Regions from separate parts of the Peribacillus sp. NPDC096540 genome, predicted to be linked through region 2. Evidence: a T-box and tRNA genes for the amino acid it is inferred to sense, from the RefSeq annotation. Region 2 holds a T-box; the other holds one or more tRNA genes.
What was found. A T-box is a leader RNA that pairs with one kind of tRNA and senses whether it is charged. The one in region 2 lies ahead of pheS (phenylalanine--tRNA ligase subunit alpha), so its partner is inferred to be a tRNA-Phe.
Positions count from the first base shown of each region.

Region 1: it encodes a tRNA-Phe, which carries the amino acid that the T-box ahead of pheS (phenylalanine--tRNA ligase subunit alpha) is inferred to sense. The anticodon was not compared.

Region 1 covers NZ_JBNNTG010000012.1:101-6,370, forward strand. Annotated here, with positions in the region: rRNA gene rrf (5S ribosomal RNA) at 67-182, shown strand; tRNA gene ACQKMR_RS12360 (tRNA-Val) at 195-270, shown strand; tRNA gene ACQKMR_RS12365 (tRNA-Thr) at 281-356, shown strand; tRNA gene ACQKMR_RS12370 (tRNA-Lys) at 376-451, shown strand; tRNA gene ACQKMR_RS12375 (tRNA-Leu) at 461-542, shown strand; tRNA gene ACQKMR_RS12380 (tRNA-Gly) at 551-625, shown strand; tRNA gene ACQKMR_RS12385 (tRNA-Leu) at 638-726, shown strand; tRNA gene ACQKMR_RS12390 (tRNA-Arg) at 736-812, shown strand; tRNA gene ACQKMR_RS12395 (tRNA-Pro) at 823-899, shown strand; tRNA gene ACQKMR_RS12400 (tRNA-Ala) at 917-992, shown strand; tRNA gene ACQKMR_RS12405 (tRNA-Met) at 1,020-1,096, shown strand; tRNA gene ACQKMR_RS12410 (tRNA-Ile) at 1,107-1,183, shown strand; tRNA gene ACQKMR_RS12415 (tRNA-Ser) at 1,202-1,294, shown strand; tRNA gene ACQKMR_RS12420 (tRNA-Met) at 1,400-1,473, shown strand; tRNA gene ACQKMR_RS12425 (tRNA-Asp) at 1,480-1,555, shown strand; tRNA gene ACQKMR_RS12430 (tRNA-Phe) at 1,578-1,653, shown strand; tRNA gene ACQKMR_RS12435 (tRNA-His) at 1,671-1,746, shown strand; tRNA gene ACQKMR_RS12440 (tRNA-Gly) at 1,751-1,824, shown strand; tRNA gene ACQKMR_RS12445 (tRNA-Ile) at 1,831-1,907, shown strand; tRNA gene ACQKMR_RS12450 (tRNA-Asn) at 1,920-1,994, shown strand; tRNA gene ACQKMR_RS12455 (tRNA-Ser) at 1,996-2,086, shown strand; tRNA gene ACQKMR_RS12460 (tRNA-Glu) at 2,090-2,161, shown strand; gene ACQKMR_RS12465 (TraR/DksA C4-type zinc finger protein) at 2,202-2,951, opposite strand; gene ACQKMR_RS12470 (1,4-dihydroxy-2-naphthoate polyprenyltransferase) at 3,100-4,020, opposite strand; gene ACQKMR_RS12475 (isochorismate synthase) at 4,319-5,728, shown strand; gene menD (2-succinyl-5-enolpyruvyl-6-hydroxy-3-cyclohexene-1-carboxylic-acid synthase) at 5,721-6,270, shown strand, end outside.
Region 2 covers NZ_JBNNTG010000017.1:61,559-67,828, reverse strand. Annotated here, with positions in the region: gene pheT (phenylalanine--tRNA ligase subunit beta) at 1-1,523, opposite strand, end outside; gene pheS (phenylalanine--tRNA ligase subunit alpha) at 1,551-2,591, opposite strand; T-box leader at 2,651-2,893, opposite strand; gene ACQKMR_RS15585 (TrmH family RNA methyltransferase) at 2,938-3,696, opposite strand; gene sspI (small acid-soluble spore protein SspI) at 3,819-4,028, shown strand; gene ACQKMR_RS15575 (hypothetical protein) at 4,063-4,443, opposite strand; gene ACQKMR_RS15570 (hypothetical protein) at 4,632-4,877, opposite strand; gene ACQKMR_RS15565 (general stress protein) at 4,874-5,437, opposite strand; gene ACQKMR_RS15560 (general stress protein) at 5,622-6,270, opposite strand, start outside.

The DNA of each region.
Region 1 (6,270 bases), on a different contig from region 2:
ATTTCTTCTTGCATTTTTTCAAAAAGACGTTATAATAATATATGTCTTAAAAAAATGTAAACATTGTTTGGTGGCGATAGCGAAGAGGTCACACCCGTTCCCATTCCGAACACGGCAGTTAAGCTCTTCAGCGCCGATGGTAGTTGGGGGTTTCCCCCTGTGAGAGTAGGACGCCGCCAAGCAGTTACACATATGGAGGATTAGCTCAGCTGGGAGAGCATCTGCCTTACAAGCAGAGGGTCGGCGGTTCGATCCCGTCATCCTCCACCATTTTACACCTGCCGGTGTAGCTCAACTGGTAGAGCAACTGACTTGTAATCAGTAGGTTGGGGGTTCAAGTCCTCTTGCCGGCACCATCTTTTAAATTAAACGTACGAGCCATTAGCTCAGTTGGTAGAGCATCTGACTTTTAATCAGAGGGTCGAAGGTTCGAATCCTTCATGGCTCACCATTATATTATGCGGGTGTGGCGGAATTGGCAGACGCACCAGACTTAGGATCTGGCGCCGCAAGGCGTGGGGGTTCAAGTCCCTTCACCCGCATCTTTCATGCGGAAGTAGTTCAGTGGTAGAATACAACCTTGCCAAGGTTGGGGTCGCGGGTTCGAATCCCGTCTTCCGCTCCACTTTTCGTATGTGCCGGGGTGGCGGAACTGGCAGACGCACAGGACTTAAAATCCTGCGGTAGGTGACTACCGTACCGGTTCGATTCCGGTCCTCGGCACCATCTTAATATGCGCCCGTAGCTCAATTGGATAGAGCATCTGACTACGAATCAGAAGGTTGTAGGTTCGACTCCCGCCGGGCGCACCATGTTTTTTTGCGGGAAGTAGCTCAGCTTGGTAGAGCACTTGGTTTGGGACCAAGGGGTCGCAGGTTCGAATCCTGTCTTCCCGACCACGTGATTACTAATGAATGGGGCCTTAGCTCAGCTGGGAGAGCGCCTGCCTTGCACGCAGGAGGTCAGCGGTTCGATCCCGCTAGGCTCCACCATTTTTCATCAAAAACTTATATTATATTGGCGGTGTAGCTCAGCTGGCTAGAGCGTACGGTTCATACCCGTGAGGTCGGGGGTTCGATCCCCTCCGCCGCTACCAATAAATATAAGGACCTTTAGCTCAGCTGGTTAGAGCAGACGGCTCATAACCGTCCGGTCGTAGGTTCGAGTCCTACAAGGTCCACCATGTAATTTTTTTAGCCACGGAGGTATACCCAAGTTCGGCTGAAGGGATCGGTCTTGAAAACCGACAGGGGAGTCAAATCCCGCGGGGGTTCGAATCCCTCTACCTCCTCCATTTCTTTTAAAAGCAGCAAGTTGTTTTTAAACAACCTTTACATAGAGGAAGCGGAAAAAACAATATACACGAAAACTTGATGCAAAATCGTTTTATTATTACCGTCGCGGGGTGGAGCAGTCCGGTAGCTCGTCGGGCTCATAACCCGAAGGTCGCAGGTTCAAATCCTGTCCCCGCAATTATTAGGTCCCGTGGTGTAGCGGTTAACATGCCTGCCTGTCACGCAGGAGATCGCGGGTTCGATTCCCGTCGGGACCGCCATTTTAAAATTAAATACTTATGTGGCTCAGTAGCTCAGTCGGTAGAGCAAAGGACTGAAAATCCTTGTGTCGGCGGTTCGATTCCGTCCTGAGCCACCATTATTTCAAAAATTACGGCGATTGTGGCGAAGTGGTTAACGCACCTGATTGTGGTTCAGGCATTCGTGGGTTCGATTCCCATCAGTCGCCCCATTTCGCGGGTGTAGTTTAGTGGTAAAACCTCAGCCTTCCAAGCTGATGATGAGGGTTCGATTCCCTTCACCCGCTCCAATTTATGGGCCTATAGCTCAGCTGGTTAGAGCGCACGCCTGATAAGCGTGAGGTCGATGGTTCGAGTCCATTTAGGCCCACCATATTCATATTGTTCCGCAGTAGCTCAGTGGTAGAGCATTCGGCTGTTAACCGAACGGTCGTAGGTTCGAGTCCTACCTGCGGAGCCATGGGGAAGTACTCAAGAGGCTGAAGAGGCGCCCCTGCTAAGGGTGTAGGTCGCGTGAGCGGCGCGAGGGTTCAAATCCCTCCTTCTCCGCCATTTGGCCCGTTGGTCAAGCGGTTAAGACACCGCCCTTTCACGGCGGTAACACGGGTTCGAATCCCGTACGGGTCATAAAAAAGAAGCATACATCCTGTATGCTTCTTTTTTTTATTTATTTCTCTTCATTGGTATAACTATCTTTCTGTTTATAAGGAATGTCTCCAAGCTGAGATTCAGCATTTTCTTCATCTAATGTATCTTCATATTCTTTTTGCCTTTTATTCATGATACCCCTTATATTTTTTCCTTCGATATCATTTGCTACAAATCCTTCATAGTCTTCAGGGAATCCATCGGTTTCATCTTCTGTTTTATAAAGATTATTATAGCTGTCATGATCGCCCGTGTAATCCGCAGGTGTTTCAGATGTACCAAATTTGGCTACTTCGCCAAAGCTATCTTCTTTATCTACTATTTCACTTCCATGACGGTTTTCAAAATTATCTCCCTTTGATGGAATCAGTACATCTTCTTCAACTGGTCGATCTTGTGTAGTCGGTCGTTCTGGAGCGTGCTCGACACAGTAGAGAGTGGTAGGTACAGCTTCTAGCCGTTCAAAAGGGATTTCTGTATCACAGGTTTTACAATGGCCATAGGAGCCTCCTTCTATCGCATTCAATGCTTCCTCGACTTTTTCCATTTCAGATTGTGCATGCTCATCTAGTGCCTGGTTTCTTTCCATTTCGAATAATTCGGTTCCTAGGTCTGCGGGATGATTGTCATAGGAGGATAATTCCCCTACAGATTCTGTCTGACTTTTATTTAGAAGTGATTGTTCATCATTTCTGAGCCTATTATTAAGTTCTTTTTTTTCTATAAGTAGTTCTTTTTTTAAATGTTGCGTTTGTTGTTTGGTTACCATGTTTATTTCACTCCTTCGAAAGTCTATATCTCATTTGAGTAATGGTTGGATGGTTGTCTTATCTTTTACCCGAATCGGAGGGGAGGGAAACAAATTGAATAAGAAGCAGAAAAAAGGACTAAGTCAAAATCGACTCAGTCCTTGGAGATTAAATAAGATAGCTGATGAATAATCCAATGGCCATAAGCAGGCCGAAGAAGGTGTTCGTTTGGGCCGTGGCTTTCATCGCAGGTACCATCGTAATAGGTGACGTTTTACCGACGAAGCCTTTGATTGCTGCCAAGGCTTTCGGAATGCTTAGGAAGGCAAGCAAAATCCATGCTGTAACGCTTCCAGCTAGGACTAATCCTACTAGCCATAGGTAAGAGAAGGCAAACATAATCGCCATAAATGTTAAGGCATTTTTTCTGCCCATTACTACAGGCATCGTTTTACGGCCGTGTGCCTTATCTCCGTCATGATCACGGAGGTTATTGGATAAATTTATTAACCCGACTAAAATTCCGCTTGGTATAGCAATTAAGATAGCTGTGGTAGAAACAAAACCAGTTTGAATGAAATAGGCAATCAAGATTATCAAAAAGCCCATAAACAATCCAGAAAAAAGTTCTCCAAATGGTGTGTATGAAATAGGCAGTGGACCGCCAGTGTAAAGGTAGCCGACAAGCATACAGACCAGGCCTACCGCAGCAAGCCACCAAGATGATGCTGCACAGATATAGATTCCAAGTATCAGTGCGATGCCATACATACTAAGAGCTAAAGTCATGATGAGCTTTGGAGTCATGCCATGACGGACAATGCCACCACCGATGCCAACAGATTCTTCCGTATCCAATCCTCTCTTGAAATCATAGTATTCATTAAATAAGTTCGTTGCAGCTTGGATCAGGATACTTGCAAGCATCATGGCTGCAAATAGTAGCCAATTTACGCCATCTTCTAAAAGTGCAATCACTGTTCCTAGTAGGACTGGAACAAAAGCTGCGGTAAGTGTATGTGGACGAATTAACTCCCACCAAATTTTCCAGGTTCGTTTAAGGGGAAGGTCGTCGTATTCTGTTTGCATTATTTCTCTCCTCAAAATCATTATTAGTTCTCTTGAAATTATATCAAATATTGAAATCGTTCACAAAAGGTTATCCTATTTAGTGTAGGAAAAGTGGCAGGGAGTGTCAATCGTATTTCATATGCGATCACTTCCAATATCAAGGATATTCTACTTCATTCGCTAAGAATCATATAATAAGGAAAAAAGCAGTCATGAATCGTTTGATAAAGGGGCGTTTTATTGACATTGGGTTGAAGAGAGGTGTATCTTTAAATAGGTTAAAAAGCTTTTAAAATGTACATTTGGGGGGATTTTTTTGGCTATCTCAGAAGAAACTGAACAGTTTCAGGGACTGGCTTCAGCTATACAAAAGGCAAAGGACTTGAATGGTCAAGTTCTATTCAGTCATATTAAGAAAATAAATTGTAACAATCCCCTTTCATTTTATCAAGCTGGAAGAGAACGGTATGCGGGTGAACGCTTTTTCTGGGAGGACCCTGCAAAAGAAATAACCATTACTGGTTTAGGCAACGTTAAGAAACTCCAAGCGGCATCAAATGCCGACCGTTATAGAGAAGTCGAAATGAGCTGGATCAAACTGCAGAATACTGCTGTCAAAACAGGAGTGACCGATGTAGAAGCAACTGGTCCTGTACTGTTTGGGGGCTTTTCTTTTGATTATGAAACTAACAGTACACTCCTTTGGAATCAGTTCGGGGACAATCTGTTTTATATACCTGCCTTTATGCTATCGCTAGTGGGGGAGCAAGCTTACTTAACGACAAACCTACTTTGTTCGCCGGATGATTCAGAAAAACTCTTCATAGATATGATAAATGAACGGGAATCTTTCCTTATCGAAAGCTTGAATGGCACCGAATTGAGTGCCAATACTCTTGTTAAGCAGAAGGAAGTCAAACCTAAGGAATGGAAGCAGACGGTTGCAGAGGCTGTTGAGGAAATCAAGTCAACAGATCTCGACAAGATTGTTCTGGCAAGGGAGCTGCGCCTTGTGTTTGAGCGTTCCATTGATTCAGAGAAAGTACTCGAGCAATTGATTGCTGAGCAGCCATTAAGCTATATTTTCAGTTTGGAAGCGGGCGGTGACTGTTTCGTAGGTGCCACTCCTGAGCGTTTAATAAAGAAGCAGGGTAATGAAGTCTTTTCTACCTGTCTCGCGGGTTCGATGGGACGGGGGAAAACTGAAGAAGAGGATGCTTGTCTTGGTGATGAACTGCTTCATGACCAAAAGAATTTACAAGAGCATCAATACGTCGTATCGATGATATCAAATGCGTTTGAGGCGGTATGTGAAAAGGTAATCGTTCCGACTGAACCGAAATTAATGAAAAACCGTCATATTCAGCATCTGTATACACCGGTCCGTGGAATTTGCAATGAGGGTGTCACGATTTTTGAGTTTGTAGAAAATCTGCATCCAACACCTGCTATGGGCGGGCTTCCGAAAGAAGAAGCTGTCGCCCGTATTCGAGAAATAGAGGGTCTTGAACGCGGCTTTTATGCGGGACCATTAGGCTGGGTGGATACCTATGGGAACGGGGAATTTGCAGTTGGGATTCGTTCCGCTCTACTACAGGATAATGAGGCATCGCTTTTTGCAGGGTGCGGCGTAGTGGAAGATTCGACACCTGAAAGTGAATTCCAGGAAACGGGGATTAAATTTAATCCAATGCTAAGTGCTTTAGGAGGAAATCTTAATGAATGACCGAGATGCATTGACAGCGTATGCTGCTTCATTTGTCGATGAGCTGGCACAAAATAAGATGAAGCATGTGGTGGTAAGTCCAGGTTCACGATCCACACCGCTAGCTTTGCTGCTGGTAGAACATCCTGATATCGAAGTTCATATTAATGTGGATGAGCGTTCGGCTGCTTTTTTTGCCCTTGGTTTGGCTAAGGCATTAAAAGAACCTGTTGGACTTCTTTGTACGTCTGGTACAGCTGCTGCTAACTTCTACCCAGCTGTCATTGAGGCTTACTATTCAAGGGTGCCACTGATCGTGCTGACCGCTGATCGTCCGCATGAGTTGCGTGATGTCGGGGCTCCACAGGCCATTGATCAAATTCATCTGTACGGAAGGCAAGTGAAGTGGTTTATCGAAATGGCGCTTCCGGAAAGTACCGATGAAATGATGCGATATGCGAGAACAATCGGTGCAAGGGCAGTATCAACAGCGGCAACTGAGCCAGCTGGACCAGTACATTTGAACTTCCCGCTTCGTGAACCACTTATTCCAAATCTGGAAC
Region 2 (6,270 bases):
CGACGAGCTTTCCGACGTTTGATCTGATAGTCTGTCAATTGACCTGGAGTTGCCGAACCGATTGGCAACGTTGCGGGAATGTTGTCATACCCATATAAACGTGCCGCTTCTTCAACTAAATCTGCTTCAATCGTAATATCACCTCGGCGGGTCGGCACTGTGATTGTGAACGTTTCATTGTCAAGCTCTACTCCAAATTGCAGACGTTTGAAGATCGACTGTACTTCAGATACCGTCATGCTCGTACCAAGAAGTTTGTTGATTTTTTCAAGTGTGATACTTATAACAGCAGGTTCCATTGTTAATTCGTCAACTTCTGCTGTTCCTTGAAGAACTGTTCCGCCTGCATACTGTGCAATTAATTGCGCCGCACGCTCTCCAGCTTCACGTACGCGGGCTGGATCGACTCCTTTTTCAAAACGAGCACTTGCTTCACTGCGTAAACCGTGGTCTTTAGAAGCTTTACGAACAACCGTCCCAGCAAAATATGCACTTTCAATAATAATATTCGTTGTATCATTTTTCACTTCGGAATTAGCTCCGCCCATCACACCAGCAATCGCAACCGGCTCGTTGCCATTAGTTATTACTAAATGTTCAGGTGTCAAAGTACGTTCCGCTTCATCCAATGTGACGACTTTTTCTGTACCCTTCGCTCTGCGAATGACAATTTCTTTTGAACCAAAACGATCATAATCAAATGCATGTAGTGGTTGACCGTATTCAAGCAAAATGTAGTTCGTAATATCAACTACGTTATTATGCGGACGAATACCTGCAGACATAAGACGAGTCTGCATCCAAAGCGGTGACGGACCGACTTTTACATCTCTGATGATTTTAGCGATGTATAATGGGTTATCTTCTTTCGCTTCCACTTTGACACTAATATAGTCTGATGCTTTTTCAGTTGCTTCTTCTTTCTCGATAACCGGCCATTTTACTTCCCGACCAAGAATAGCCCCTACTTCGTAGGCAACACCAAGCATGCTCAAAGCGTCAGAGCGATTTGGAGTTAAGCCAAGCTCTAGTACTTCATCACTTAAACCAAGCTCTTCTAATGCATCTTTGCCTACTTCTACATCATTTGGAAACACGAAGATTCCTGTTGCATAGTCTTTAGACACAAGCTTGGATTCAAAACCCAATTCTTGAAGCGAACAAATCATACCGTGCGATTCTTCTCCTCGGAGCTTTGCTTTCTTAATTTTGAAGTTGCCCGGAAGCACAGCACCGACAGTAGCCACCGCGACTTTTTGACCTTTATCGACATTCGGTGCACCACAGATGATTTGAACGGGATTTTCTGCCCCGATATCGACTAGACATTTATTCAATTTATCGGCATTTGGATGCTGTTCACGTTCAAGTACATGTCCGATAACAACTCCTTTAAGCCCTTCACTTTTCTTTTCTACCCCTTCAACCTCAATACCGCTTTTCGTGATTTTGTCAGCAAGCGCTGTTGCATTGATGCCGGAAAGGTCTACATAATCTTGTAACCATTTATATGACACAAACATGGTAGGTCCTCCTTTTTAAAATAAAATTTATGCTTCGTGATGATGGAATTGTTTTAAGAAACGAACATCATTTGTATAGAAGTGGCGGATATCATCTACGCCGTATTTCAACATTGCGATCCGTTCCACACCGATTCCAAAAGCGAATCCCGAGTATTTTTTCGAATCGAATCCAGCCATTTCAAGTACGTTCGGGTGGACAATCCCGCCGCCCAGCACTTCAATCCAGCCTGTTTGTTTACAGACGCTACAGCCTTTTCCACCGCAGATTTTACAAGAAATATCAACTTCAACAGATGGTTCTGTAAATGGGAAGAAACTTGGACGAAGACGGATTTCACGGTCTTGACCAAATACTTTTTTCGCAAACACGTCAAGCGTGCCTTTCAGGTCGCTCATGCTGATGTTTTCATCGATGACCAAGCCTTCAATTTGTTGGAATTGATGGGAGTGTGTCGCGTCATCATTATCACGGCGATATACTTTACCAGGGCAAATAATTTTAACAGGGCCTTGGCCTTTGTGTTTTTCCATCGTTCTAGCTTGTACCGGTGAAGTGTGCGTACGCATTAGGATTTCATCTGTGATGTAGAAAGAGTCCTGCATATCACGTGCCGGATGGCTTTTCGGCAGGTTCAATGCCTCAAAATTGTAGTAGTCGCTTTCGACTTCTGGACCTTCTGCGACTGTGTAACCCATACCGATGAATAAATCTTCAATTTCTTCCACAACACGTGTTAATGGGTGAAGATTCCCCTTGTTAACCGGACGTCCTGGAAGTGTAACGTCAATGGTTTCTGTTGCTAGCTTTGCATTGACAGCAGCAGTTTCAAGAGCTTTTTGTTTCTCCTCAATTTTTGAAGCGATTGCTTCACGAACATCATTAGCAAGTGCACCGATTTTCGGCCGTTCCTCCGCTGACAATTTACCCATGCCACGCAATACCTCAGTGATAGGCCCTTTTTTCCCTAAATAAGAAACACGGACTTCATTCAGTTCCTTTAGTTCGGAAGCTGCGGCAACTTTTTGCAACGCTTCTTCCTGCAGTTCTAGTAAACGTTCCTGCATCATGTCTTCCTCCTTTATTTTCCTTTTTTAAAAATAAACACAAAAAAACCCCAATCCCAGAAAGGGACGAGGTTTATGTATCGCGGTACCACCCTTATTAGTGCATAAGTAAAAAAACTTCGCACTCACTTCATAAAAATAACGGCTCTTCACCGGAACATTTTTCGGACTCTTTGTCGTCTTCCCAATGCCAACTCGAAAGGTGAATTCCCTTAAGCAGCGCCATAAAAATGCTTTCAGTCACGGCATTTTTTCCCTGGTTATGGATATCTTAAGTTACTACTCTTTGTCATCGTTGTTTTCATTATAAAATTCTGTTTTATTATATTATAATTCGACTGCCGTTTCAAATTGATTTTCGTAAATGGTACATTAAAATCCCAGCAGCAATCCCTACATTCAGTGATTCACTTTTCCCGTAGATAGGAATATAGAGGTTTTTCGTAGTTTTCTCTAGCAAGCCCTTTGCTACTCCCTGTCCTTCATTACCGACAAGCAAGGCAAATCGAGAGGACTTTTCCACTTCTTCAAATGGCGAGGCTCCTTCAAGTGCTGTGCCGTAAACCGGTGTGCCATTTTGCTTCAGTTCATCGATGATTTCAGAAAGGTTTCCTTTGATGACAGGCATATGAAACAGACTTCCTTGCGTCGAACGGACCACTTTCGGGTTATACAGATCTGCACAACCTTCGCCCAGAATGACCGCATCAATTCCAGCCGCATCTGCCGTCCGAATCATCGTTCCGATATTTCCTGGATCCTGTACCGCATCAATCAACAGTAGTTTATCCGGATTAATGGACGCCATACTAATTAATTTCTGCTCACATACCGCTGCAATTCCCTGCGGGGTCTCTGTATCACAAATCGCTTTCATAATTTCATTTTTAACATAAATGACTTCTGTGCCTTCTAGTGTAAAATTAGCAGGCATTTCTGTTTCTTCATTAACAATCACTTCAATGACGATTTCTTCTTTTAACGCTTCTTCAACGAGGTGAAAGCCCTCGACTAAATATTTCCCTGTTTTGTCGCGCTCTTTCTTCGTCAATAGCTTTTTCCATTGCTTCACTTGCGGGTTTTTTACGGATTCAATATATTTCAAGGTTAAACGCTCCTTTAACTTCACACTGATTGTCCTATTATAACGCAATTTACATACATATTGCATGCCAGTTTGTGAAATGCTATTAATGTGAGTCATTATGTGTATGAGGAGGAATAAATGTGAATTTAAACCTAAGAAATGCGATCATTCAAAACGTAACTGGTAATACGCAAGAGCAGCTAGAAGACACGATTGTCGATGCAATTCAGAATGGCGAGGAAAAAATGCTTCCTGGATTGGGCGTATTATTCGAGGTCATCTGGCAAAATTCATCTGAGCAGGAAAAACAAGAAATGATTACTGCTCTCGAATCAGGATTAAAAAAATAACAGCCTTCGCAGGCTGTTATTTTTTTGTATTCGCTTACTTCGTTATCGGTACTACTTTATCATTTAGTTCTTCGATAGAGACTTCTTCATCGAGCAGCAAGATGAATTTTTTTGCGCTCACTTCTTCAAGCAACGCTTTTGTCTCAGTAACGGAGTAGCCGTATTTCGTGAAAAAGCTGCGTAAATCTCCAGATCCTTCATCTGTGAAGTAGTGGAAGATTCTTAAAAAAAACGTGTCCTTATCCTGATTGGCGATGATCAATATATCCGTATGTTCATTTCCAAGCTGCACATCATTCTTTATATCAGCTGCTACTGTCATTTGGGGACCAGTAACGCCTTTAGCTTGTAATTCTTGAATTGCAGCAAGTAGTTCCGGATTAGAGTCAAAAACACCATATACGTTTTTTTCCATGTTTCTTCCCCTCCTAGTTACTCTACTTAGAATTAATTCCTTTGTAATTATACCTTGCGGCTTGATCAATAAACAAGCAAATTGTCTAATGAGAAATCCTAACTAATCATTAAAGAAATCCTTTGCATAAAGGGATTCTAACCATCCCCAAAAAATAACAGCCCTGCACAGGCTGTTATTTTTCCGTCTTACAGATGATCGGTGTTAATTCGATTTTTGATGTATTCATCTTTCATGATATCCTTTTCTTCTTGCTGCACACTTTCAACATTCGGGTTCATAGTCCGATCCAGTGCTTTTTTAGTATCAGCAGAAAATGGATCTACATTGGAATCGCTCGCTAGTGTACCCACATAATCCTCAGGATTATGATCCTTATATTTTTCGGTGGAGTTCGCCTTAATTTCTCTTTCTTCAGCTCGCTTTGTGTTCAACCCTTGATTTTCAAATATGTTGGTAGCATTCCCATAAAGCTCTTCGCTTTTCCTGGTTGGGCTTCTACTTCCCTTGTTCGATAAGCATTAGCTGTTGTTTCCGGGAAAAGGTTAGGATCCGGATTATTCACCACGCCTGTTTTAAGTGGATTCTCTGTAGTAAGTCTGTCCGATTTTAGCATGGCGTCGGTAGTAACGTCTTCCTCGGGTGATAAGGATACTTGCTCATCCAGCAGAATCAGGAATTTCCCTGCTTCAACTTCGTTTATATAAGATGTGGCTTCACTATCGGCAAGTCCCATATCTCCTAGCCGGTTCCACATGTCTGCAGAACCTTCGTTCAAGAAAAAGTGTTTGACCTTTTCAATAAAAGAATCCTTATCTGAATTCGAAATGATATCTACATCCGATTTCTGCTTATCATTCGTAAAATTCAAATCTTCTTTTTTATCTGCTATTACGGTTATTTCTTCATCGCGAACTCCCTTTACTTTGAGAGTTTGTATTTCCTTAATAACTTCCGGATTAGAATCAAAAACACCATATAATGTTGTTCCCATGCTTCTTCCTCCTTTAATAATTCCGATTTGTATCTTATATGTATTTATACCCGGATGGACTCAAATTAAACAAATGAGGACTCACCCCAAAGGTGCAGTTTTGTATACATCACGATTGTAAAAAGACTTTAGGAAATAAAAGAGCCTACAGTTTTAAAAACTGCAGGCCCTTTCCATCACTCTTTTAGAAGCGCTCGTTTCTTCGTTCAGTTCCCTTTTCTTCATGTACGATAGGATCATCATTACTATCAAGCTGGGTATCTTCTTTTTTGTGGGTATCCTGGACTTTTTCAGTTTCTTGTACAGCATGTTTCTTGATAACAATTTCATCTGTAACAACTGGTATTTTCGATACGCTTTCATCTACAACCGGGATACGCAATGTTTCCCCTTTATTGATACTGCCTGTTTCCAGACTATCTTCACGGTCTCGTCCATTCACTCCATAACCGTCGTCTTTATTTAATGGATCCGTTTTTTCGGTACCGTTATAACGAGTGTTAGCTGAGTTCGTATCCAACTTTGTTCCCGACGTTCCAACACCCCTTGCTCCGGTAGTGAATTTGTCTCGTGACGTTGCCAGATGTCCTTCTCCCTCTTCTACAAGAACTAGAACTTTCCCGTGTTCTACATCATAAACATGTTCTGCGGCTTCACTGTTTGAAAGCCCTGCATTAGCTAACCTTGTTGAAAGATCAGCCGTATCATCCGGCATGAAGAAGCGCGCTACCTTGTCCATAAAGGATTCGTCGTTTGGGACATTTGTCATCGTATGAACATCAGTTTCTTCTTGATGATTCGTAAAATCTAATGTTTCTTCCTTGTCTGCAACA